Regions from separate parts of the Providencia xihuensis genome, predicted to be linked through region 3. Evidence: predicted binding sites of a transcription regulator. Region 3 holds the regulator's gene; each other region holds the start of a gene.
What was found. Region 3 encodes CRP, which controls carbon source genes, mostly activating them, when cyclic AMP is high. Its sites were predicted from a motif close to ATGTGANNNNNNTCACAT; they were not measured.

Region 1 (3,284 bases), 1.8 Mb from region 3:
TTGCCATTTGCAAATTGGCAAACCGCCGTTTCATCACCATTTAGTTCAAGTGTTAAGGCAGGTAATCCTCCTGCAGAAACGCAGGCTTCCTGAATCCCTGGCCCTAAATTAACCACTTGCTTTGCATACTGAGTTGCAGAGTTATCAACGGTTTTATTCACTTCTGAGCTTCCACAAGCCGATAACATCACTGACATTACAACTGCCACAACAACTGTCATCACAGGTTTTAATAACTGGCCGACCTTACGCCCCATGCTGTTTATCTCCCATCAAGCCGTTGTAACCCCTTGCCTTGCACTAGTGTGTGCTACTTTTTGAAAATAAATTGATGACTAAAACACCAATAATAATTAATAGCATACCAATAATTGCAGGTAAATCGAGTTTTTGGTGATAAATAAAAATTGCAGCAACAGAAACTAACACAATCCCTAGCCCAGACCAGATAGCATAGGCAATCCCCAATGGCATCACTTTCACTACCTGCGATAAGCCCCAGAAGGATACCCCATAGCCAATAATCACAATTAAAGACGGCCAGAAACGGCTAAAACCCTCAGAAGCTTTTAATGTGGTCGTTGCAATCACTTCTGCAAGAATCGACATCAAGAGAAAACTTAGACCTTTCATTGATAAACCTTATTGTTGTATTAAAAAAATAAATTATAGCGATAAACCAGAAAAAGCCCTGTATCCAATAAAGGTAATACAGAGCTTATTTAACTGTCTATTGTTGAGTGTGTTAATGTTGTTCAGCAGGTGCCAGCTTATCCGTTAATGTTTGGCTATAACGTTTAAACAAATAGAGGCACCAAATAAGCGACATGACACCAATTATAGCCCCCACATAACCAATTTGAGTCATCCCCATATGTACAATCACTTGATTACCCAGTAACGCCCCACCACCGATACCGATGTTAAAAATTCCAGAGAAGATAGCCATCGCTAAGTCTGTTGCATCTGGTGCTAAATCAATCACTTTAACCTGCATACCTAAGCTAATACACATCATCGCAATTCCCCAGAACACGGACAATATAATGAGTGACCAGACATTGCCTCCCATAGGCAACAGCAACAACAGACATAGCGTCATTAAGGCTATTGCTGAAGGTAAGAATATTAATGAAAGTTTTGTGCTATAACGGCTAAAGATGACGCTACCAATAATACCCGCAGCACCAAAAATCAGCAGCAAGACAGTGGCAAAATTTTGGCTCTGATGGGCTACATCGCGAACAAATGGCTCAATATAACTGTAAGCCGCGAAGTGTGCAGTCACCACTAATACCGTGAGCGCGAACATTCCGACTAATGCAGGTCGCTTGAATAAAACTGGAAGGCTTTTCAAAGAACCTGAATGTTCACTTGGCAAGCGTGGTAAGAAACGAATAAGTGCAATCATCGTAAATAATGCCACGACCCCGATACACAAAAATGTCACTCGCCAGCCTAAAAACTGCCCGATAACACGGCCGATTGGTAAGCCTAAAACCGTCGCTAACGCAGTGCCTGTCGCTAATAAGCCTAATGCCTGCGCTTTTTTGCCCGCAGGAGCTACACGAATAGCTAAAGATGCCGTAATCGACCAAAACACAGCATGAGACAAAGCAACGCCAATGCGCCCCACGATCAAAACATCAAAGTTCCACGCAAAACCTGAAACAAGATGACTGATAATAAAAATAACAAACAAGAATCCCAGTAGCTTACGCCGTTCTATTTTACTGGTTAATAACATTAACGGTAATGACATGAGTGCCACTACCCACGCATAAATGGTGATCATCAGCCCTGTATGCGCCACCGTCATGCCAAAACTCGCTGCAATGTCACTTAATAATGCAACAGGGACAAACTCCGTTGTATTAAAAACAAATGCAGCAACCGCCAGCGCTAAAACACGGATCCAAGCGGTTCTTCTTGATACTTGTGTCATTATTTATTTTGCCTTCAGTTTTCCATAAGCTAATTACACAAATCGGTTACCGACTTATGATGATGGCACATGGGAAATATATGTTTAGAACTAAACTGAACGATTAAACGGTGTTTTATTGCTCAAAACCACCGTATTTTTGTGAATTGTATCACAACTATTTAGCTATTTTAAAGCTTGCTATCAGTATTGGTAATCAATTTAAAATACATATTCCTGCAATTAGCCCTTCTTAAAAACCTAACTAAGCAAAATCAAACAAACACATCATTATTTGAGTGTTTTATCTTCGATTACATACATCTTATTTATCTGAAAGCACATATTATTTTTTCTATGCTACAATCCATCAAATTACTTTTTATCTTAAAGGATCGACTTAATGAAAACGCATTTTCCTACCGAACCAGATGTCCATGCACTTGCAGATGAAGTGACATGCCTAAAAAATTTGGTTACACATATGCTTAAAGCAATTGGCCAAGCAGATGCAGGTAAGATTTTGATCAAAATGCAGCGCGAAGTTGCTCAAATGGAAGACGAAAAACAGGCTGAAACCTATACAAACATCTTAGAACAAATTAAAACAGGTTATCGCCAATAGATTATTTAGCGATAAATGCGATTTAAAGCATAAACGTATTCAAGAATGGATTAACTGCACAAATAACTAAGTTTTTGTTATCAAAATCATCTATCTTTATTGACGAATTAAACCATTCTTTATTCATTTAGCTCCCCCTTCAAAACCCTATGAAGGGGGCTTTTTTTCCTCAATTATTGCCCTGCTTGTGTATATAAGTCATTACAATAATTAGCATATTCCTCTAATGTTGTATTCTCCGTTTGCTTACCCCAACTTTTTTGCTCTTCAAAAGCCCAAACTCGAAATACCTGTCCAAGGTTTGCACCAGACATCCCCACCTCTTTATATATCCGATGGTAAAACCCTTGATCTGCTTTATAAATTTCAAATTTAATGGGGACAAGCCGTGCAGGGTTAGATGCCGTTTGAAATGAATTACCAAAAAGTATTGTTTTAACCAGTATGTCCATGCTTAACTCCCATATGAAATTGAACATAGGTAAGATTACCCTATAACTAGAGTTAATATAGCTTATTATCGGGAATATATTGAAGACTCTTAGAAAATAAATGCCTATTTTTACGTAATTAAGAATAAATATCGAGTCAGTTTGGAGCGATGTTTTAGGCGTTTATATTCTAATTTGTTGGCATACAATGCAACTCAGTCTCCCAATCCTCATATGGCGGGTCAATAACATATGAATGGTCTACATACCAACGAATATAGTCTGTCGCACGCTTTTGCGCGTG
Region 2 (3,284 bases), 2.2 Mb from region 3:
GTGGTACGTGCTAGAGCTATCGCAAAACTCCTGAATGACACTGACATGGCAATCATTGATAAACGTCGCCCTCGTGCAAACGTTTCTCAAGTTATGCACATTATTGGTGATGTTTCAGGTCGTGATTGCATCTTAGTTGACGATATGATTGATACCGGTGGTACGCTGTGTAAAGCGGCTGAAGCGCTGAAAGAACGCGGTGCTAAACGTGTGTTCGCATACGCAACTCACCCGATTTTCTCAGGCAATGCTGTAGACAACATCAAAAATTCAGTCATTGATGAAGTCATTGTTTGTGACACTATTCCACTATCTCCTGAAATCAAAGCGCTGAGCAACGTTCGCACTTTGACCTTGTCAGGTATGCTGGCTGAAGCTATTCGTCGCATTAGCAACGAAGAGTCTATCTCAGCAATGTTCGAGCATTAATGCCCCTTTTGAGTAATTAATGTTTCAACGGTGATAGAATATCACAACTAAAAATTAAGCCCCTGCAGTTATCTGTGGGGGCTTTATGATTTTAGAGGGTTATAACGACAGATACCTATTTCTATGGCTATTTCCTACTCACACAACCTATACGCCATAAAAATAACCAACTTCTTTGAAAAAACAAACAAAACCTATGTAGCTAGGCGACTTCGCTATTAAAAGCACTGACTATCACCCAGCCATCTATCATCTATAATTATTACTAACTTAATTAATAAGAAGAATAATTATGGATAACGGTGATTATCTTTACGTGAGTAATGTTTTAAGACCCAATAGCGGTCAGCCACTTTTTCACGTCCACCGACTCTCGCTCCCACTAACCATACCATTGCACCCACGAAAATTCCGAAGAGTGAGCCGTTAGTGACAAGCTCTGATAGACCAAAGTTGATGACATGGGCAAATAGGTTAACACCAATGCTTCCAATCATCATGACCATTCCTAACCCCATGAGAACATTACCAATTATATGAGCACTTTTCCGTTTCATATCTACCTCCAGTATCAGTGAACTGATAAGCAAGCAACTGTAAATAAATTCGGTGGTTCTTTATATTTATGTAAGAATTATAGTGCATTAAGTAAAATTTTTTGCGATAGGCATCACAAGGTACGAAGTTAACAATAATATCTAAACATAAAGTGCTTTTTATCAAAAAAACATAAAAAACGAATAGTTCATATGGCAACTATAATCATCGTGATGTTTTTTATCTGATTTTTGTACATCCTCCCCTTCACAAGGTAAACTAGGTGATTAATTCCATAAACTGACAGTGAAATAGTCGCCGTGAGCAAAATTAAATTAATTGTTGGCCTTGCAAATCCGGGGGCTGAATACGCACAAACCCGCCACAACGCAGGGGCATGGTATGTTGATTTACTGGCACAGCGCCACAATCAACCCCTAAAAGAAGAACCGAAATTTTTCGGCTATACCGCACGCATTAATCTTAGCGGTAATGATATCCGCTTATTGGTGCCAACCACCTTTATGAACCTCAGTGGAAAAGCCGTCGCGGCAATGGCGAACTTTTATCGTATTAACCTTGATGAAATTTTAGTTGCCCACGATGAGCTTGATATTCCACCTGGTGTAGCAAAAATGAAGCTTGGTGGTAGCAATGGGGGCCATAACGGGTTGAAAGACATTCAAAGCAAATTCGCCAATAACCCAAACTTTTACCGCTTACGCATCGGTATTGGCCATCCAGGCGATAAAAACAAGGTTGTTGGTTTCGTTTTAGGTAAGCCACCGCTGTCTGAGCAAAAACTGATTGATGATGCCATTGACGAAGCAGTAAGGTGTACTGACATTCTATTATCGGATGGAATGGATAAAGCGATAAACCGTTTGCATAGCTTTAAAGCGTCTGCATAAGAGTTCATTTCATCAAAATCGACTTTTTGTGTATAATCAGCGCCAATTTCTAAACATTGGGTGCAGCACTCGCCTGCCCCTCGCTATTTAAGGTGAGAAACATATGGGTTTTAAATGCGGTATCGTTGGTCTGCCAAACGTGGGTAAATCCACATTATTTAATGCATTGACCAAAGCCGGCATCGAAGCAGCCAACTTCCCTTTCTGTACAATTGAACCAAACACGGGTGTTGTGCCAATGCCAGACCCACGTCTTGATCAATTAGCTGAAATTGTGAAGCCACAGCGAATTTTACCAACCACCATGGAATTCGTAGACATCGCAGGTTTGGTAAAAGGCGCATCTAAAGGCGAAGGTCTGGGTAACCAGTTCTTAACTAACATCCGTGAAACCGAAGCTATCGGCCACGTAGTGCGTTGTTTTGAAAACGACAATATCATCCACGTCGCTGGCCAAGTTAACCCAGCTGAAGATATTGATGTTATCAATACTGAATTAGCCTTGGCGGATCTTGATACCTGCGAACGTGCTATCCACCGCGTACAAAAACGCGCTAAAGGTGGCGATAAAGACGCAAAAGCTGAATTGGAAGCATTAGAAAAATGTCTGCCACATTTAGAGCAAGCTGGCATGCTGCGTACCTTGGATTTAACCACAGAAGATAAAGCAGCAATCCGCTATTTAAGCTTTTTAACGTTAAAACCAACCATGTATATCGCGAACGTCAACGAAGATGGTTTTGAAAATAACCCGTTCTTAGACAAAGTGTATGAAATTGCTCAAGCCGAAGGCTCTGTAGTTGTGCCTGTGTGCGCTGCTATCGAATCTGATATCGCTGAGTTAGATGACGAAGAACGCGACGAATTTATGGCAGATTTAGGCATCGAAGAGCCAGGCTTAAACCGTGTTATTCGTGCAGGTTATGAATTACTTAATCTGCAAACCTACTTCACTGCGGGTGTTAAAGAGGTTCGTGCATGGACAATCCCTGTGGGCGCAACTGCACCACAGGCGGCAGGCAAAATCCATACTGACTTCGAAAAAGGCTTTATTCGTGCTCAAACCATCGCATTCGATGATTTTATCCAATACCGTGGTGAGCAAGGTGCCAAAGAAGCAGGTAAAATGCGTGCTGAAGGGAAAGATTACATCGTTAAAGATGGCGATGTATTAAACTTCTTGTTTAATGTGTAGCCCTACAATCTAGTCCACACTGTTTTATAAAGTATCACACCATAATAAAACAGCATAAAAACTCATGGTATCAACTTGGTTTTATGCTGTTTTTTATCTCACTAAGTTTCATAAAAGCTCATAGTTAAATGAGTATGCAACTGAGTACAACTTATATTAACCTTTAAAAAACGATCGCTACTCAACACATCAAAACGATCATTTTATTAAAA
Region 3 (3,284 bases):
AACTTAGAGTGGATACAAAAACTCATCCGTGACACCACTGAACGTGGGCACTCTAGAGAAGCAGTCATGGATTCGGTGGTGCGTTCAATGGGGGATTATATTAACTACATCACACCACAATTTTCCCGTACCCATATTAACTTCCAACGCGTACCTACTGTAGATACCTCAAACCCATTTTCAGCGAAAGCTATTCCTTCACAAGATGAAAGTTTTATTGTTATTCGCTTTCGTGGACTTGAACAGATTGATTTTCCCTATCTACTGTCAATGATATCTGGCTCGTTTATCTCCGCGATGAATACGATTGTCGTGCCAGGGGGGAAATTAGGCTTAGCAATGGAATTAATTATGATGCCAATAGTCGAAAAGCTAATTACTCAGAAACATGACTAAATTGTTTTTTTGATTATTAAATAAGATGCTTACCATTAATTAGAATAAGCATCTTATTTTTAAAATATATCAATAACTATTAAATTTATTTTTAATTTTTAATTTTTAATTTTTAATTTCAAAGCTATGTGTCACTTCGACGGTCTTTTCTAACATCAACGCGACTGAACAATATTTTTCAGCAGAAAGCTGAACTGCACGTTCAACCGCTTTATCCGTTAATTCATTCCCTGTTACAATAAAATGCAAATGGATTTTAACGAAATAACGAGGCGCTTCTTCACGGCGCTGAGAGGTTAATTTCACTTCACAGTCGGTAATATCATTACGGCCTTTTTGTAAGATGGATACCACATCAATTGCACTGCAACCACCTGCAGCCATTAACACCATTTCCATTGGGCTTGGTGCTTTATCGCCTGCATTGCCGTCCATCATCACTTGGTGGCCTGACGCTGACTCACCTAAAAAAGAGAGCCCCTCCACCCATTTAACTCTTGCTTCCATTTTATTCCCCTTGAAATGAAATCGATTTAAAGGCTACATTGTTCCATAGATATAAAGAATGTTATATCAGCTTTATTCTGCTGAAGCGATACAGGGAAGACTTTCTGTATCGGATATGCTACAAACAATACTTAGTTGATAGGATTAAGATCAAAACTCAACGTTTTATTTGATTATATTATAGTGTTGATATCAATTTGTTTACCCTAACCATGAAAAGCGATTGATGCAATGTTGCTCTTCCTGTTATTTAGGGTATATAAGACAAATTAATATGCTAAGCTAGTGACTTTAAAGCCAGCCTTTCTGGTACGCTTTTTCCGGATGGCTGCAATAACATACAGAGGATAACGCTAATGGTTCTCGGCAAGCCACAAACAGACCCTACTCTTGAATGGTTTTTGTCACACTGCCATATTCATAAGTATCCATCCAAGAGCACACTGATCCATCAGGGTGAGAAAGCAGAAACCCTTTACTACATAGTTAAAGGTTCAGTGGCTGTTTTAATCAAAGATGAAGAAGGCAAAGAAATGATCCTCTCCTACCTGAATCAGGGGGATTTCATTGGTGAGCTTGGATTATTTGAAGAAGGGCAAGAACGTACTGCGTGGGTTAGAGCAAAAATCGCCTGCGAAGTTGCTGAAATTTCTTACAAAAAATTCCGTCAATTGATTCAGGTTAATCCTGATATCTTAATGCGCCTTTCCGCGCAAATGGCAAGCCGCCTGCAAACAACGTCAGAAAAAGTGGGCAACCTCGCCTTCTTAGACGTAACAGGCCGTATTGCACAAACGCTACTGAATTTAGCCAAACAACCTGATGCCATGACACATCCAGATGGGATGCAAATCAAAATCACCCGTCAGGAGATTGGCCAAATCGTTGGTTGTTCCCGTGAAACTGTCGGCCGTATTTTGAAAATGCTGGAAGATCAAAACTTAATCTCCGCGCATGGTAAAACCATTGTTGTTTACGGTACTCGATAACTAACCTTTCGCCTCACTCCCTTGGTGGGGCGCACACTTTGGAATAGCTTTATATTATTGGTATAAAGCTATTCACCCAAAATACAATTTTTATATATCATTTCTTAATGAGTGTCGTTTCTTTATATTTTCTCTATTTAGCTACCTATAAAATAATAATTATAATATTAAATAGGGAGTTATGTTCATGAAAGTTACACTGAGCAAGTTATCAGGTCATTCCGAAATTTTTAAAAATATTAGTAATTCCGATGATTTCATAAAAAAAATTTTCACCGTGACTACCACATCGAGAAAAGAACCATTTTCCGCTCATCGACAATTCAAACCATCACATACTTGTAGCCTAGAAAGTATTGATTCTGCTTATGAAAGTGATTCAGAAAATGTAAATGATACTAAATTATTAAGCGCTGACGAGTTTAAATATAAAGTTAATCAATTGAAAGGTAATTTATATAAATTTTACGCATCTACTTTTTATAATGAGCAAGATGCCGATTCGCTAATAAAAGAAAATCAGACTGTATTTGACGAATTTAACAATGCTGATAAAGAAATATATGGATATGCCAATTTTTTGTACCGATACGTTAAAATCCCAGGGATTAACATCAAAAATTCAGAAATAAAAGATGAAATCATAAGAAACTATCATCAGCCAAAGCAACTAGAAAATAAAAACGGCACTAAAATCCCTTTAATAATTAGAATAAACAAAAAAAATATCAATAATATTGACTTATCTTTAGAAGCAAGTAAGAAAAAAACAACGAATTTTTCTCAGAAAAAAATTATATATGTACACGATAAAGTTACTGACAACAGCCAATATAACTCTAAAGCCATCCCTTTACCTAAAAGCACTTTTGAGTTTAAGGGAAATATACTACAAACAAAAACCTCAGTATTAAGAACACAATATATCAAACAACATTACAAACTATCTAACAAACCTACGCCATTAGACTATAAAAAACAAAAAAATAGGAATATCAATTCAATTAAAACCTCTGACTTAATAAAAATAAGCAATAGTATTAAAAAAGAACAAAGACTAACAATGGAAATGGATGCACTTAAAGATAATATCATTAAAATACAAAATCAAATTAATATTAATGATAATTTATTGAAAGAACTGAAAAAATAAACCATTCAGTAAAACACCTTCTGCATTTATTTAACACCATCATTACATTAATAATTAATTACTTCTTAGCATTAATATAGGATATGACTATGAAAACTAACACCCTAAACAATACCATAACTAGCTCGCCATACAGAAAAATTTCATCAACTGGAGCAATGAGAGAATCCCCCAGTATTATACAAAAAATTAAAAATATGAAAGTAAATAATCCTTTCTCATTTTTTCGTTTTAACCCA

Region 1: ACE2AL_RS09790 (sugar transporter) is a predicted target of CRP. The motif match lies at 2,085-2,102, and genes of this name have one in related genera.
Region 2: pth (aminoacyl-tRNA hydrolase) is a predicted target of CRP. The motif match lies at 1,088-1,105, and genes of this name have one in related genera.

Annotation. Positions count from the first base shown of each region.
Region 1 is NZ_CP169565.1:2,197,930-2,201,213, reverse strand. Features, by position in the region: gene ACE2AL_RS09800 (DUF333 domain-containing protein) at 1-257, opposite strand, end outside; gene ACE2AL_RS09795 (multidrug efflux SMR transporter) at 301-633, opposite strand; gene ACE2AL_RS09790 (sugar transporter) at 746-1,945, opposite strand; gene ACE2AL_RS09785 (DUF2594 family protein) at 2,328-2,549, shown strand; gene ACE2AL_RS09780 (hypothetical protein) at 2,723-3,001, opposite strand; gene ACE2AL_RS09775 (hypothetical protein) at 3,171-3,284, opposite strand, start outside.
Region 2 is NZ_CP169565.1:2,601,098-2,604,381, forward strand. Features, by position in the region: gene prs (ribose-phosphate diphosphokinase) at 1-429, shown strand, start outside; gene ychH (stress-induced protein YchH) at 720-986, opposite strand; gene pth (aminoacyl-tRNA hydrolase) at 1,287-1,877, shown strand; gene ychF (redox-regulated ATPase YchF) at 1,981-3,072, shown strand.
Region 3 is NZ_CP169565.1:356,087-359,370, reverse strand. Features, by position in the region: gene ACE2AL_RS01580 (phosphoribulokinase) at 1-396, shown strand, start outside; gene ACE2AL_RS01575 (OsmC family protein) at 502-903, opposite strand; gene crp (cAMP-activated global transcriptional regulator CRP) at 1,260-1,892, shown strand; gene ACE2AL_RS01565 (hypothetical protein) at 2,080-3,045, shown strand; gene ACE2AL_RS01560 (hypothetical protein) at 3,135-3,284, shown strand, end outside.